One region of the Shinella sp. M27 genome, then DNA from elsewhere that is predicted to be linked to it. Evidence: riboswitches for the same ligand, from Rfam matches in the RefSeq annotation. Region 1 holds a riboswitch; each other region holds the start of a gene.

Region 1 (4,834 bases):
CCGGCCGCACCGCTCCCGATTGCAGCGCCGCGGCGCGCGTGAAATTGCCGTTGATGACCAGCGGCATCGAGAAGGCACTGATATTGGCGATGCAGGTGCCGGATGCGTCGAACCAGGCGAAGGGCACGCCGGTCGGGTCCGGCCCGCCAAGCCGGTCGAGGATCGTCACATCGATGCCGAACGTGTCGTCGAGCAGGCCGGCAAGCGCCAGCGAAGCCGCCGGATCGCCGAAATAGTTCGCGCGGAAAACGAGCGCAGGATGGCCCGTCATCGTCTCAGCGCACGCCGGTCGAGCCGAAGCCGCCGGCGCCGCGTGCGGTCTCGCTGGCTTCCGTTACCTCGTGAACGGCGATCTGCGTTACGGGGGCGATTACCATCTGGGCGATGCGCATGCCGCGCTCGATGGTGAACGGCTCTTCGCCGAGATTGACGAGCAGCACCTTCACCTCGCCGCGATAATCGCTGTCGATGGTGCCGGGGGTGTTGAGGCAGGTGATGCCGTTCTTGAAGGCGAGGCCGGAGCGCGGACGGATCTGCGCCTCGTAGCCGAAGGGCACTTCGAAGACGAAGCCGGTCGGTACCAGCGTGCGCTTGCCCGGCGCGAGCGTCAGCGGTGCATCGGCTTCCACCGCGGCGCGCAGGTCCATGCCGGCGGCGCCCGGCGTCTCATAGGCGGGAAGCTCGATCCCCGCGCCATGCGGCAGGCGGATGAGGGAGAGCTGGGCGGGAGCGTGTGCGGTCATGCGGCCATAAGCCGGCCGTGGCGGCAGCGCGTCAATTGCATCTTCGAGGCGGAGCCTGTAAAGACGCCGGCAACTCACAGGATATTGCAGAAAAATGGCTGAAACCCTCGCCGAGGCGGTCTCCCGCCGCCGCACCTTCGCGATCATCGCGCACCCGGACGCCGGTAAAACCACGCTCACCGAAAAGCTGCTGCTGTTCGGCGGCGCCATCCAGCTCGCCGGCGAAGTGAAGGCGAAGAAGGACCGCATCCAGACCCGGTCGGACTGGATGAAGATCGAGCGCGAGCGCGGCATCTCCGTCGTGACCTCGGTCATGACCTTCGAATATGACGGCAACGTCTTCAACATTCTCGATACGCCCGGCCACGAGGACTTCGCCGACGATACCTACCGCACGCTGACGGCCGTTGACGCGGCCATCATGGTCATCGATGCCGCCAAGGGTATCGAGCCGCGCACGCTGAAACTCTTCGAAGTCTGCCGCCTGCGCGATATCCCGATCATCACCTTCGTCAACAAGATGGACCGCGAAAGCCGCGACCCCTTCGAAATCCTCGACGAGGTGGAAGAGAAGCTGGCACTCGATACCGCGCCGGTCACCTGGCCCGTCGGCCGCTCCAAGTCCTTCTGCGGCTCCTATCACCTTGCCGATCGCACCTATCGCGGCTCGGATACGCAGGTGCAGCCGACGAAAATGGACGATATCGCCGAAGTCGCCAAAAACCTGCCGGAAAACGAGCGCGAAGCCTTCACCGAGGAGCTGGAGCTGGCCCGCGAGGCCTGCCGCCCATTCGACCGCGAAGCCTTCCTCGAAGGCCATATGACGCCGGTCTTCTTCGGTTCGGCATTGCGCAATTTCGGTGTGCGCGATCTCATCAACGCGCTCGGCGCCTTCGCGCCGCCGCCGCGTGACCAGATTGCCGATGTGCGCAAGGTCCATGCCGCCGAAGACAAGATGACGGCCTTCGTCTTCAAGATCCAGGCCAATATGGACCCGAACCACCGCGACCGCATCGCGTTTGCCCGCGTCTGCTCCGGTATGCTGGAGCGCGGCATGAAGGTGCGCCTTGCCCGCACCGGCAAGACCATAGGTCTCTCGGCGCCGCAGTTCTTCTTCGCCTCGCAGCGCCAGCTGGCCGACACGGCCTATGCCGGCGACGTGGTGGGCATCCCGAACCACGGCACGCTGCGCATCGGCGATACGCTGACGGAAGGCGAAGCGCTGGTCTTCGAGGGCGTGCCGAACTTCGCGCCGGAAATTCTGCGCCGCGTGCGGCTGGAAGACGCGATGAAGGCCAAGAAGCTGAAGGAAGCCCTGCAGCAGATGGCGGAAGAGGGCGTCGTGCAGCTATTCTCACCGGAAGACGGCTCGCCGGCCATCGTCGGCGTGGTCGGTGCGCTGCAGCTCGACGTGTTGAAGGAACGGCTTCAGGGGGAATACGGTCTGCCGGTTTCCTTCGAGATGTCGCGCTTCTCCGTCTGCCGCTGGGTTTCCTCCGAGAATGCGGCGGAACTCGACAAATTCGTTACCCAGCGCCGCGGCGATATCGCCCGCGACCTTGACGGCGATCCGGTGTTTTTGGCGCAGGACAGCTTCTCTCTGCGCTACGAGGCGGAGCGCTATCCCGCGATCAAGATGGTCGCCATCAAGGAATATCACGTCACCAAGGCGTAACGCACGCCTGCCATTTTGCCGCCTGTCACTTTCAAGATGACAGGCGGCTTTTCATTTGCGAAACGTAGCGCCTGGACAGGGGCGTCCGCCGCAAGGCGGGCTGAGAAGCACCCTTTGAACCTGAACCGGATCATGCCGGCGGAGGGAGTCGAACGGGCGCCGTATCGCTGCGCGTCCCACGGCCACCTCCGTCGCAAGGAGGCTTAATGGCCGAGACGACCATCGCAAACATCCTTTCCATCGCAGGGTCCGACCCGTCGGGCGGCGCCGGCATCCAGGCCGATCTCAAGACCTTCGCGGCGCGCGGCACCTATGGCATGGCCGTGCTGACGGCGCTGACGGCGCAGAACACACAAGGCGTGTCCGGCGTGCATCTCGTGCCGGCGGATTTCGTCGCGGCGCAGATCCGGGATGTCTTCGCCGATGTGCGGGTCCATGCGGTGAAGATCGGCATGATCGCCTCGGCCGATATTGTCGAGGCGGTGGCCCATGCGCTCGCCAGCCATCGCAGCACGCCGCTCGTGCTCGATCCCGTCATGGTGGCCAAGGGTGGCGCCTCGCTTCTGGCGCGCGAGGCCGTCGATGCCCTGATGCGCCGCCTGCTGCCGCTCGCCACGGTGCTCACGCCCAACCTGCCGGAGGCGGCCGCTCTGCTCGGCGAGGCGGAGGCAACGGACCGGGAGACGATGGCGGATCAGGCGAACCGCCTGCTGGCGCTTGGCCCCAAGGCGGTGCTGCTGAAGGGTGGGCACCTGCCCGGCAACCAGAGCCCGGATGTCCTGGCGACGCGCGATCGCCTGCGCTGGTTCGAGGGCGTGCGCGTCCTTACGCGCAACACCCATGGCACCGGCTGCTCGCTATCGAGCGCCATTGCGGCCGAACTCGGCAAGGGCAAGACGCTGCCGGATGCCGTGGCGGCGGCAAAAAGCTACATTGCCGGCGCCGTGCGCGGCTCGGATGCGCTGGCCGTCGGCTCCGGCCACGGCCCGCTGCACCATTTTCATGCGCTCTGGAACTAGAGTATTTCCGCTTTTCTTCGAAACGCGAAAACGCTCTAGCTCTTTGTTTCTAGGCAATTCCGGACGCAAAACCGCTTCGCACTTTTGCTGGAATTGCTCTAGCGATCCGCGAGCGCCAGCCGCAGACCCATCAGACCGAGCGCGGCGGCAAAACTGCGCTGTGTCCAGACCATGATCTTCGGACGGCTCAGCACCTGCTGCCGCAGGCCTGCGGCAAGGGCTGCATAGAGCGCGAAGACGAGGAAGGTCAGCGCCATGAAGACTACGCCGAGGATGAGCATGCGCGCGGTGACGTCAGGCGCCTGTGCCGGTACGAATTGCGGCAGGAAGGCCAGGAAGAACAGCGAGAGTTTCGGGTTGAAGATATTGGTGAGGATGCCTTTCCGCACGATGCGCGGCGCCCGTTCTGCCGGCTGATCCGGCCCGAGATCGAGCGCACGCGAATCCTTCAGGAGGCTCCAGGCGATGAAAAGCAGATAGGCGACGCCGGCATAGCGCAGCACCTCGAAGGCGAGCGCACTGGCATGCAGCACGGCGGCAAGCCCGACGACACTGGCGAGGATATGCGGAATGATGCCGAGCGTGCAGCCGAAGGCGGCAAGCAGGCCGGCGCGAAAACCACCGCTGATACCGAGCGCCAGCGTATAGATGACGCCGGTGCCCGGAAGCAGGATGACAACGAGCGAGGTTATGAGGAATTCGGTGGTCATGTGATGTTCCCATGCTGAGGAGCGGGCAGGAAACACCGGAGCGGCCAGGATGGTCTTGAACGAAATTGCAGCCAAGCAATTCCAGCAAAAGTGCGGAGCGGTTTTGCGCCCGGAATTGCGAAAAGTCGCTAGGCGAGGGCGGCGTGGTAGGCACCGGGCGTATAGCCGTAGCGGCGGGTGAAATTGCGCGTCATATGGCTCTGGTCGGCAAAGCCTGCTTCGGCCGCGGCTTCGGCGAGCGGCTTTCCCGTCGCGATCAATCGACGGGAAAGCTCGGTGCGGCGCTGGAGCAGGTAGGCGTGCGGTGTCAGCCCGGTCACGCGGGCGAAGTCACGCACCAGCCGGAAACGGCCAAGCCCGCTTTCTTCCGCAAGGTCTTCAAGGGTGATGGCGGCATCGGGCATGCTGTCGAGTTTTTCACGGGCACGGGCGACGCCCGATGTTGCGATGCCGGAACGTTTTGCCGGCCGTTCGCGCAGCACGGCTGCCAGCAACAGCAGCAGCCGTTCCTCGTGGCCAAGCGGCGCGGCCCGAGCATCCAGCAAGGCCGCAAGGGCTGCTGCGGCGAGAGCGCTCACATGCCCGTCCGCCAGAACAGGTGCATAAAACTCGTCGCGCGGCCGGCCCTCGAAAATATCCTCCGCGGCAGACGCGACGATCTTCGGCTGCAGATACAGCATGCGCCAG
Region 2 (4,834 bases), on a different contig from region 1:
GCCGGCCAGTCGATCCATCGCAGGCGATGCATCCCGGTGACGCCAAGGCTGAGCGCAAGTCGGGCGGTGCGCGTGAGGTGCGTACTGTAGGCCGGCTCCAGCACGCGCACGACGAAGGGCAGCGCCATCAACGCATTGATGACGGTGATGATGACGGGCGCGAAACGCCCGGTCTCGCCGAAGGTGCGCAGCATCAGGAACCAGCCGGTCGCCACCACGACCGGCGGCACCAGCAGGATCAGCGATCCCGTCGCAGGCAGCGCCCGTGCCATCAGTCGCGTTGCAAGTCCCGCGCCGCTCGTCTCGGCCAGGCGCGGCACCAGCACGATGGGCAGCGCGATGGCGAGGCTGAGGCAGCCGGAGGCGAAGGATATGGCAAGGCTGGTGGCGAGCGCCCGGTGCAGCAAAGGATCGAGCGCCAGCCGGCCGAAATCGGCCGCAAGGCCAGAGACGAGCGTCGCGGCAAGCGGTGCTGCGGTGAAAAGCGAGAAGGCGAGCAGGATGAGGCCATCGGACAGGCGGCGGCGCCGGCCGTCGAAGCGCCTGATATCGCGCCCCGCCGTCATGCCCTCTTCCGGCGGGCGGCCGAACAGCGAGAGCAGCCAGATCAGCGCCGCCGTGACGGCGATCTGCAAGCCGGATAGCAGCACGGCGCGCTGCGGATCGAAATCGAAGCGCAGCGCCTGATAGATCGCCACCTCTATGGTGGTTGCCGCCGGCCCGCCGCCGAGCGTCAGCACCACGGTGAAGCTTGCCGCGCAGAGCATGAAGATCAGGCCGGCAATGCCCGGCAGGACGCGCCTTATGACCGGCCACTCGATGAGCCGGAAGGTCGCGCCGCTGCCCATGCCGAGATTGGCCGAGGTCAGCCAGTATTCCGGCGGGATGCGGTCGAGTGCCGCCAGCAGGAACCGCGCGGCGAGCGGCAGGTTGAAGAAGACATGGGCGATCAGGATGCCGGCAAGGCCATAGACGCTGACGGGGCTTTCCAGCCCACCAAGCCGCAGCAGGTCGTTGACGACGCCCTGCCGCCCCCAGATTTCGATGATGCCGAGGGCCGCCACCAGCGACGGCAGGCCGAGCGGCACGACGGAGAGCCTGAGGATCCAGACGCGACCGGGAAAGGTCCGCTGGCGGGCAAGTGCCCGGGCAACGGGAATGGCGAGCACCACCGACAGGAGCGTCGAGAGCGTCGCCTGCATCAGCGTGAACTGCGCCACCCGCCAGGTATAGGCATCGAAGAGCGGGGCGCCGCTGCCGCCCGCATGGGCGAGCAGCACCGCCGTTGCCGCGCCCGCGAAGACGAGCACGAAGCCGAGGGCAAGGCCCCCGGCGACACGCAGTGTGCGTCGTTCCGCGCGGGCGAACATGTTCAGCCGCTCCTTACTTGGCGCTCATTACGGCCAGCCATTCGTCGATCCAGGCCTTGCGATTGGCGGCGACTTCGTCCGACGACATCAGGAAGGTCTTTTCCGGCTTGACCAGTGCGTCGAAGGCGGCGGGCAGCGGATCCTTCGTCTTGGCGGCCGGCATCATCCAGTTGGTTTCCGGAATGATCGACTGGAAATCCGGGCTGGTCATGAAGGTCAGGAACTGGTGGGCAAGGTCCTTGTCGTGCGAGGTGCGCGTCAGGCCGGCAACCTCGATCTGCACATAGTGGCCCTCGGAGAAGGCGGCTGCCTTATAGCGCTCGGTCTTTTCCGCGATCACGTGATAGGCCGGCGAGGTCGTGTAGGAGAGCACCATCGGCGCCTCGCCCTTGGTGAACAGGCCATAGGCTTCCGACCAGCCGGGCGTGACGGTCAGCACGCGGTCCTTCAGCTTGCCCCAGGCCTCGCCCGCCTTGTCGCCATAGACGGATTTCACCCAGAGCAGCAGGCCGAGGCCCGGCGTCGAAGTGCGTGGATCCTCGATGACGATCTTTTGCGACGGATCGCCCTCGACCAGTTCCTTCAGGCTCGTCGGCGGGTTTTTCACCGTCTCGCTGTCATAGACGACGGCGAAGTGGCCGTAGTCATAGGGCAGGAAGGTGTCGTCGGAAAAACCGCCGGGCACCGTCAGGTTATCAGGCGAAAGGCCGTGCGCCTCGAAAAGACCGGTCGCCTTCGCCTCGGTGATGAGGCTGGTGTCGAGCCCGAGCACGACATCGGCCTTGGTGCCCTCGCCTTCGAGCTTCAGTCGGGTCAGGAGCTCCACGCCGTCGGCGACACCGACCCATTCGACCGTGCAGCCGCAGGTCTTTTCGAACGCTTCCTTGACCTTCGGGCCGGGGCCCCAGTCGGAAACGAAGCTCTCATAGGTATAGACGGTGAGCGTCTTTTCCTGTGCGAAGGCGGGCAGGGCGAGGGAAACGGCGAACGCCGCGATGGAGGAAAAAACTGTCTTGCGCATCAGCGCCTCCTTGTTTCGTCAAAAACGGGAATAGGGCGCTGGATTGTGCCGTCTAATCCCTCCGCCGGTACAAACCGGATCAGGTTCTTCGGGTTGGCGGTGAGGCCTCTCAGCCCGCAAACCTGCAGGCACCCCGTTAGAGCGGAAAAAGGCATAATCCCGGAAACGCCGCGGCGCAAGGGGTGGATGCGCGCAAGCGGGGCGGCCGGCCCTGTTCCATCCGGAACAGCGGCATGGGTAGGGATATGAGACCTTCAGATCACCGGATGAGAGAGGCTCATCGTTAACCGATCAGGAGAGACCCCATGCGCAAGATCATCGTTTCCGCCACCGTTGCCCTTATCGCTGCCGTCTCCTTCGCAGCGCCTTCTCAGGCCGGCTACTACAGCTACGATTATCAGCCGTACTGCTTCATCAAGAAGATCAAGTCCTACGACTACTACGGCAATGTGATCATCAAGCGCATCAAGGTCTGCCGCTAAGCGAACCCGTCCCTGACCTCCCCGAGACCCGGATGTTCCCCTGCATCCGGGTCTTTTGCCGTTCGGGCCTATGCGGCGGCGCCAAACTCTTTCCCTTTCGCCGGAACATGCGCTAAGGGCATCAGCCATGACCATACCGGCCCCGATAGACCAGACCTTCGTCGTCCTTCTCGGCGGCGCGCTTGCGGTGACGCCGCGGGTGCGGGCCGATATTGTCGGTGCGCGCTTCGTGGCGGCCGATGGTGGCATGCGGCATGCCGCAGCGCTCGGTGTGACGCCGGAAATCTGGGTCGGCGATTTCGATTCGACGCCGGACGATCTCATCGCCGCCTGGCCCGGTGTCGACCGCCAGCCCTATCCCGTCGCCAAGAACGAGACCGACGGGGCGATCGCCGTGTCCGTCGCGACCGAACGCGGCGCGAAGGATATCGTGCTGGTCGGCGCGCTTGGTGGCGAGCGCAGCGACCATGCGCTGATGCACCTGCTTCATGCGGTGTCGCTGGCCGAAGACGGCTATGCGATCAAGCTCACCTCCGGCGAGGAGGAGGCGTGGCCACTGTTGCCGGGCAGCCTCGACATCAACCTGCCCAAGGGTTGCCTGTTTTCGATCCTCGGCCTTTCGCCGCTGTCGGGCCTCTTCATCGGCAATGTGCGCTATCCGCTCAATGATTTTTCGTTGCCCTTCGGCTCCTCGCGCACCATTTCCAATGTCGCCGAAGGCCCGATCCGCCTTTCGCTTGCCTCCGGCCGCGCGATCCTCATCGCCCGGCCCTATGACCTTTCAGGAGCCTGACCCTTGGCACCGCCCATCCTCAAACTCGACGATATCTTCCTGAGTTTCGGCGGCACGCCGCTGCTTGCCGGCGCGAGCCTGCAAGTGGAGCCCGGCGACCGAATCTCGCTTGTCGGCCGCAACGGCTCGGGCAAGTCGACGCTGATGAAGATCGCCGCCGGCCTTGCCGAGGCGCAGTCGGGCGAAGTGTTCCGCCACCCCTCCGCGACTATCCGCTACCTGCACCAGGCACCGGATTTCGATGGTTACGACACGGTCGCGGCCTATGCCGAAGCCGGGCTTGGCCCGAGCGACGATCCGTACCGCGTCACCTATCTGCTCGAACATCTCGGCCTCGACGGCACGGAAGACCCGAAGTCGCTGTCGGGCGGCGAGGCGCGCCGCGCCGCACTTGCCCGCGTCATGGCGCCGGAGCCGGACATTCTTCTGCTCGACGAGCCGACCAACCATCTCGATCTTCCGACCATCGAATGGCTGGAAGGCGAGCTGCAATCGACCCGCTCGGCGCTCGTCGTCATCTCGCACGACCGTCGTTTCCTCGAAAAGGTCTCGAACGCCACCGTCTGGCTCGATCGCGGCCAGTCGCGCCGGCTCAACCGCGGTTTCGGCCATTTCGAAGCCTGGCGCGATGAGGTGCTGGAAGCCGAGGAGCTGGAGCAGCACAAGCTCGGCAAAGCGATCGAGCGCGAGGAGCACTGGCTGCGCTACGGCGTGACGGCACGCCGCAAGCGTAACATGCGCCGTCTCGGCGCGCTGCACGATCTGCGCTCGCGTTATCGCGGCCACAAGGGCCCGCAGGGCAGTGTGCAGGCCAGCGCCTCCGATGCGCAGGAATCCGGCAAGCTTGTCATCGAGGCGGAAAAGATCACCAAGGCCTACGGCGAGCGCACCATCGTCGCGCCCTTCTCGATCCGCGTGCACCGGGGCGATTGCATCGGCCTCGTCGGCCCGAACGGTGCCGGCAAGACGACGCTGCTGAAAATGCTGACCGGCCAGCTGGAACCCGACAGCGGTACGGTGAAGCTCGGCACCAATCTGGAGATCGCCACGCTCGACCAGCGCCGCGAGGACCTGAATCTCGATGATACGCTCGCCCATTACCTCACCGATGGGCGCGGCGAAAACCTGCTGGTCAATGGCGAGCAGCGCCACGTCACCGGCTATATGA
Region 3 (4,834 bases), on a different contig from region 1:
CTTTCCTTGCCGCAACCCTTGTTCCCGCGCAGTCCGAGGCTGTGCTCGCCGGCCTGCTCGCCCTCGGGCACCACTCTCCGGCCTTGCTCATCCTCGTCGCCGGCACCGGCAATGTGCTCGGCTCCGTCGTCAACTGGCTGCTGGGGCGCGGCATCGAGCGTTATCGCGAAGCGCGCTGGTTTCCCGTCAGCGCAGAAAGCCTGGAACGCGCCGGACGCTGGTATCGCCGCTACGGCTGGTGGAGCCTGCTGTTGAGTTGGCTACCCATTATCGGTGACCCCTTGACGCTTGCCGCCGGCATCATGCGCGAGCCCTTCCCGCGCTTTCTGCTGGTCGTCACCATCGCAAAATTCGGCCGCTACGTTGTCCTCGCCGCGGCAATCCTGCATTGGCTTTGAATTTTTTTGCCATGACGATGGAATGAGCACCGCGCAGCTTTCGTATATTGGGTCATGAACGGAAAGACACCCGGCTTCAACGTGATCGGACAGCTTGCGGCGCTCAGGCGCTATGCGCTTTCGCTCGTCCGCAATCCGGACGAGGCGGAAGATCTCGTGCACGATGCACTCGTGAAAGCCTACGAGCGGCAGTCGAGCTTCCGCACCGGTGCCAATGTACGCAACTGGCTGATGTCCATTCTGCACAATGCGCATATCGACCGCCTGCGCCAGCGCCGCTCGCTGGAGCGCCGCCACGATGCGGCGGCCGATCTCGCCGAACGCGCGATGCCGGCGAACCAGGACCATTCGGTGCGGCTCACGCAGCTGCGCGACGCGTTCTTCGGCCTGCCGGAAGACCAGCGCGCGGCGCTGCATCTCGTCGCTATCGAGGAGCTTTCCTATCAGGAAGCGGCCGACACGCTGAAGATTCCGGTGGGCACGCTGATGTCGCGCGTTGCCCGCGCCCGCGAACGGCTGCGCAGCTTCGAACAGAGCGGTCCGGCCGCGACCGTAACCCATCTCAAAATCGTCGGAGGCACTGACGATGACAAGCAATGACCCCATTCTCGAGGCCGATCTCAACGCCTATGTCGACGACCAGCTCGCCGTCGGCCGGCGCATCGAGGTGGAAGCCTATTTGTCGGAACGGCCCGAAACCGCAGCCCAGATCATGAAGGACCTGCGCGTGCGCGACGAACTGCGCCTGGCGCTTGCCGACCACCGCGCGGTGATGCGGCAGGAAACGCGCGAGGCCGCACGCCTGCTCGAACGGGCGCTGTCGCGCCGCCGCGTCTTCGGTTTCCTGCGCCGCGCCGCCACCATCGCGCTCTTTGTCGCCGCCGGCTGGGTCGCCCATGCGGCCTTCGGCCCCTTCGGCGCAACCGAGGTCGTGGCATCGACGCCGCCGCCCGTCTTCGTGGAAGAGGCGGTGCGGGCGCACAAGACGACGCTTCTGCGCGATTACATGGCGTCTCAGCCGGAAACGGAAAACTTCGACCCCGCCGAGATCCGCTCTGCGACGGCAATCGTCCTGCCGGACCTGCCGAAGGGCTGGGGCGTCGTCGACACGCAGGTCTTCCCCTCGGCCTACGGCCCAAGCGTCGAACTGGTGCTGGAGCCCCGGAAGGATGAGCGCCTGTCGCTTTTCGCCGTGCGCCCCGGCTCCTTTGCCGTGCAGCACGTGCTGCTCTTCCACGCCGACAATGCCCGCGCCGCCTATTGGCAGATCGGCGATGTCGCCTATGCGCTGGTGTCGGAAAGCCGCAAGGCCGACGAGCTGGCCGAAACCGCGCGGGATCTTTCCCGCACGCTCTACTGATCAACCGTTTCCAGAAGGAGATTTCAGATGGAACCCGTACAACAACGATTTGGCTATGGCGCGCAGGCGCAATCGGCCGCCCTCTTCGACGAGGGCCTGCGCCAGCACATGCTGCGCGTCTACAACTACATGGGCGCCGGCCTCGTCATCACCGGCCTCGTCGCCTTCATCGTCGGCTCGACGCCGGCGCTCTACGTGCCAATCTTCTCCTCCCCGCTGAAGTGGGTGGTGATGCTTGCGCCGCTCGCCTTCGTCTTCTTCTTCTCGTTCAAGATCCAGACAATGTCGGCCGGCACAGCCCAGATGACCTTCTGGGCGTTCTGCGCCGTCATGGGCCTGTCGCTCGCCTCGGTATTCCTCGTCTTCACCGGCATGAGCATCGCCCGCACCTTCTTCATCGCCGCAACGATGTTCGGCACGACAAGCCTCTACGGCTACGTGACAAAGCGGGATCTGTCGAAGGTCGGCTCGTTCCTGATGATGGGCCTGATCGGCGTTGTCATCGCCTCGGTCGTCAACATCTTCCTCGGCTCGAGCGCGCTGCAGTTCGCGATTTCCGTCATCGGCATCGTCGTCTTCGTCGGCCTGACCGCCTGGGACACGCAGAACATCAAGGAACAGTATGCCGAAAACATCGACCAGGAATCGAGCCAGAAGATGGCTGTGTTCGGTGCGCTCTCGCTGTATCTCAATTTCGTCAACATCTTCCAGCTGCTGCTGAATTTCACGGGTGAACGCGAGTAGTTTTCGTGAATGATTTCAAAGGGAACGGCGGGGCTATGCTCCGCCGTTTCTTTTTGTGCGCATGCAATAAACCGTAAGAATTTACTTACATAAATTACCCATGTTGACAAATCGGCCCGCAGCGTTTTTGCTTAAGGCATTCACCAGGGGGGTCCCGACAAGGGGCTGAGATACTGCTGGCTTTCGCAGCGCAGTGACCCGTTGAACCTGATCCAGTTCATACTGGCGTAGGGACGGTGCAAGCGCTGTGGCAGGACATCCGCAAACCCGGATTCCGTCTCGGCGTCCTTCCATCATTCCGGCTCTAGGACTGGGTCTCCAAACGAACACTTGGAGCCTCACGATGAATATTGCCGCCCAAAAGCTTACCCCGACCGTCACGACCGGCGCCCTGCCCGCCTCGCGCAAGATCCACATTGCCGGCGAAGAACATCCCGACATCCGCGTGCCGATGCGCGAGATTTCGCTCCACCCGACCTCGGGCGAACCGCCCGTCATCGTTTACGATGCCTCCGGCCCCTACACCGACCCCAACCACGTCGTCGCCATCGATGCCGGCCTGCCGCGGCTGCGCGAAAGCTGGGTTATCGCCCGCGGCGACACCGAGGGGTACGAAGGCCGCCATGTCCGCCCCGAGGATAACGGCTTTGCAACGGGCGAGCGCCTGACGCCGGAATTTCCCGTCCGCAACCACCCGCGCCGCGCGAAGGACGGCAAGTCGGTGACGCAGCTCGCCTACGCCCGGGCCGGCATCATCACGCCGGAAATGGAGTTCATCGCAATCCGGGAAAACCTCGGCCGCAAGGCGGCAAAAGAGGCCCTTGCCCGCGACGGCGAAAGTTTTGACGCGCATATCCCCGATTTCGTGACACCGGACTTCGTCCGCCAGGAGGTCGCGAGCGGCCGGGCCATCATCCCCGCCAATATCAACCATCCGGAAGCCGAGGCGATGATCATCGGCCGGAATTTCCTGGTCAAGATCAACGCCAATATCGGCAATTCCGCCGTCACCTCCTCCATGGCGGAGGAGGTCGAGAAGATGGTCTGGGCGATCCGCTGGGGCGGCGATACGGTCATGGACCTCTCGACCGGCCGCAACATCCACAACATCCGCGAATGGATCATCCGCAATTCGCCTGTGCCGATCGGCACCGTGCCGCTCTACCAGGCGCTGGAGAAGGTCAATGGCATTGCCGAGGACCTCACCTGGGAGGTTTTTCGCGATACGCTGATCGAGCAGGCCGAACAGGGTGTCGATTATTTCACCATCCATGCCGGCGTGCGGCTGCACTACATCCCGCTCACCGTCAACCGCGTCACCGGCATCGTCTCGCGCGGCGGCTCGATCATGGCCAAGTGGTGTCTGCATCACCACAGGGAAAGCTTCCTCTACGAGCATTTCGAGGAAATCTGCGACATCTGCCGCGCCTATGACGTCTCCTTCTCGCTCGGCGACGGCCTGCGTCCCGGCTCGATTGCCGACGCCAACGATGCCGCGCAGTTCGCCGAACTGGAGACGCTCGGCGAACTCACGCAAATCGCCTGGAAAAAGGACTGCCAGGTCATGATCGAGGGCCCCGGCCATGTGCCGATGCACAAGATCAAGGAGAACATGGACAAGCAGTTGAAGACCTGCGGCGAGGCCCCGTTCTACACGCTCGGGCCCCTGACGACGGACATCGCACCGGGCTACGACCACATCACCTCAGGCATCGGGGCGGCCATGATCGGCTGGTTCGGCACCGCCATGCTCTGCTACGTCACGCCGAAGGAACATCTCGGCCTGCCCGACCGCAACGACGTGAAGGTCGGCGTCATCACCTATAAGATCGCGGCGCATGCGGCCGATCTCGCCAAGGGGCATCCGGCCGCAAAAATCCGCGACGATGCCCTGTCGCGCGCCCGCTTCGAATTCCGCTGGGAGGACCAGTTCAACCTCTCGCTCGACCCGGACACCGCGCGTTCGTTCCACGACGAGACCCTGCCGAAGGAGGCGCACAAAGTCGCGCATTTCTGCTCCATGTGCGGCCCGAAATTCTGCTCCATGCGCATTTCGCACGATATCCGCGCCGAGGCGCAGAAGGAGGGGCTGGAGACGATGGCCCAGAAATTCCGCGAGGGCGGTGATCTCTACATGCCGCTTGCGGGAGAATGACCATGCGCATCCTCGTCAAAGGCGCCGGCGTCGCCGGCCTGACGGTCGCCTGGCAGCTCTATCGCCACGGCTTCGACGTCACCATTCACGAACGGGCCGAGAAAATCGGCCAGGGTGCCTCCGGCTTTGCCGGCGGCATGCTCGCCCCCTGGTGCGAACGGGAAGGCGCGGAAGAAC

The links. A riboswitch is a leader RNA that binds a small molecule or an ion and turns the genes downstream of it on or off. The one in region 1 is predicted to bind thiamine pyrophosphate.
Region 2: another riboswitch for thiamine pyrophosphate. It lies ahead of thiB (thiamine ABC transporter substrate binding subunit); the one in region 1 lies ahead of thiD (bifunctional hydroxymethylpyrimidine kinase/phosphomethylpyrimidine kinase).
Region 3: another riboswitch for thiamine pyrophosphate. It lies ahead of thiC (phosphomethylpyrimidine synthase ThiC); the one in region 1 lies ahead of thiD (bifunctional hydroxymethylpyrimidine kinase/phosphomethylpyrimidine kinase).

The regions. Positions count from the first base shown of each region.
Region 1 covers NZ_JBLZPK010000032.1:94,253-99,086, forward strand. Annotated here, with positions in the region: gene ACOZK4_RS12670 (GNAT family N-acetyltransferase) at 1-271, opposite strand, end outside; gene dut (dUTP diphosphatase) at 276-743, opposite strand; gene ACOZK4_RS12680 (peptide chain release factor 3) at 838-2,418, shown strand; TPP riboswitch at 2,486-2,582, shown strand; gene thiD (bifunctional hydroxymethylpyrimidine kinase/phosphomethylpyrimidine kinase) at 2,625-3,437, shown strand; gene ACOZK4_RS12690 (LysE family translocator) at 3,536-4,147, opposite strand; gene ACOZK4_RS12695 (AraC family transcriptional regulator) at 4,276-4,834, opposite strand, start outside.
Region 2 covers NZ_JBLZPK010000007.1:220,852-225,685, forward strand. Annotated here, with positions in the region: gene thiP (thiamine/thiamine pyrophosphate ABC transporter permease) at 1-1,370, opposite strand, end outside; gene thiB (thiamine ABC transporter substrate binding subunit) at 1,384-2,391, opposite strand; TPP riboswitch at 2,431-2,537, opposite strand; gene ACOZK4_RS02215 (hypothetical protein) at 2,697-2,873, shown strand; gene ACOZK4_RS02220 (thiamine diphosphokinase) at 3,001-3,666, shown strand; gene ACOZK4_RS02225 (ABC-F family ATP-binding cassette domain-containing protein) at 3,670-4,834, shown strand, end outside.
Region 3 covers NZ_JBLZPK010000060.1:247,187-252,020, forward strand. Annotated here, with positions in the region: gene ACOZK4_RS23180 (YqaA family protein) at 1-398, shown strand, start outside; gene ACOZK4_RS23185 (sigma-70 family RNA polymerase sigma factor) at 453-998, shown strand; gene ACOZK4_RS23190 (anti-sigma factor family protein) at 985-1,758, shown strand; gene ACOZK4_RS23195 (Bax inhibitor-1/YccA family protein) at 1,786-2,502, shown strand; TPP riboswitch at 2,638-2,754, shown strand; gene thiC (phosphomethylpyrimidine synthase ThiC) at 2,846-4,657, shown strand; gene thiO (glycine oxidase ThiO) at 4,660-4,834, shown strand, end outside.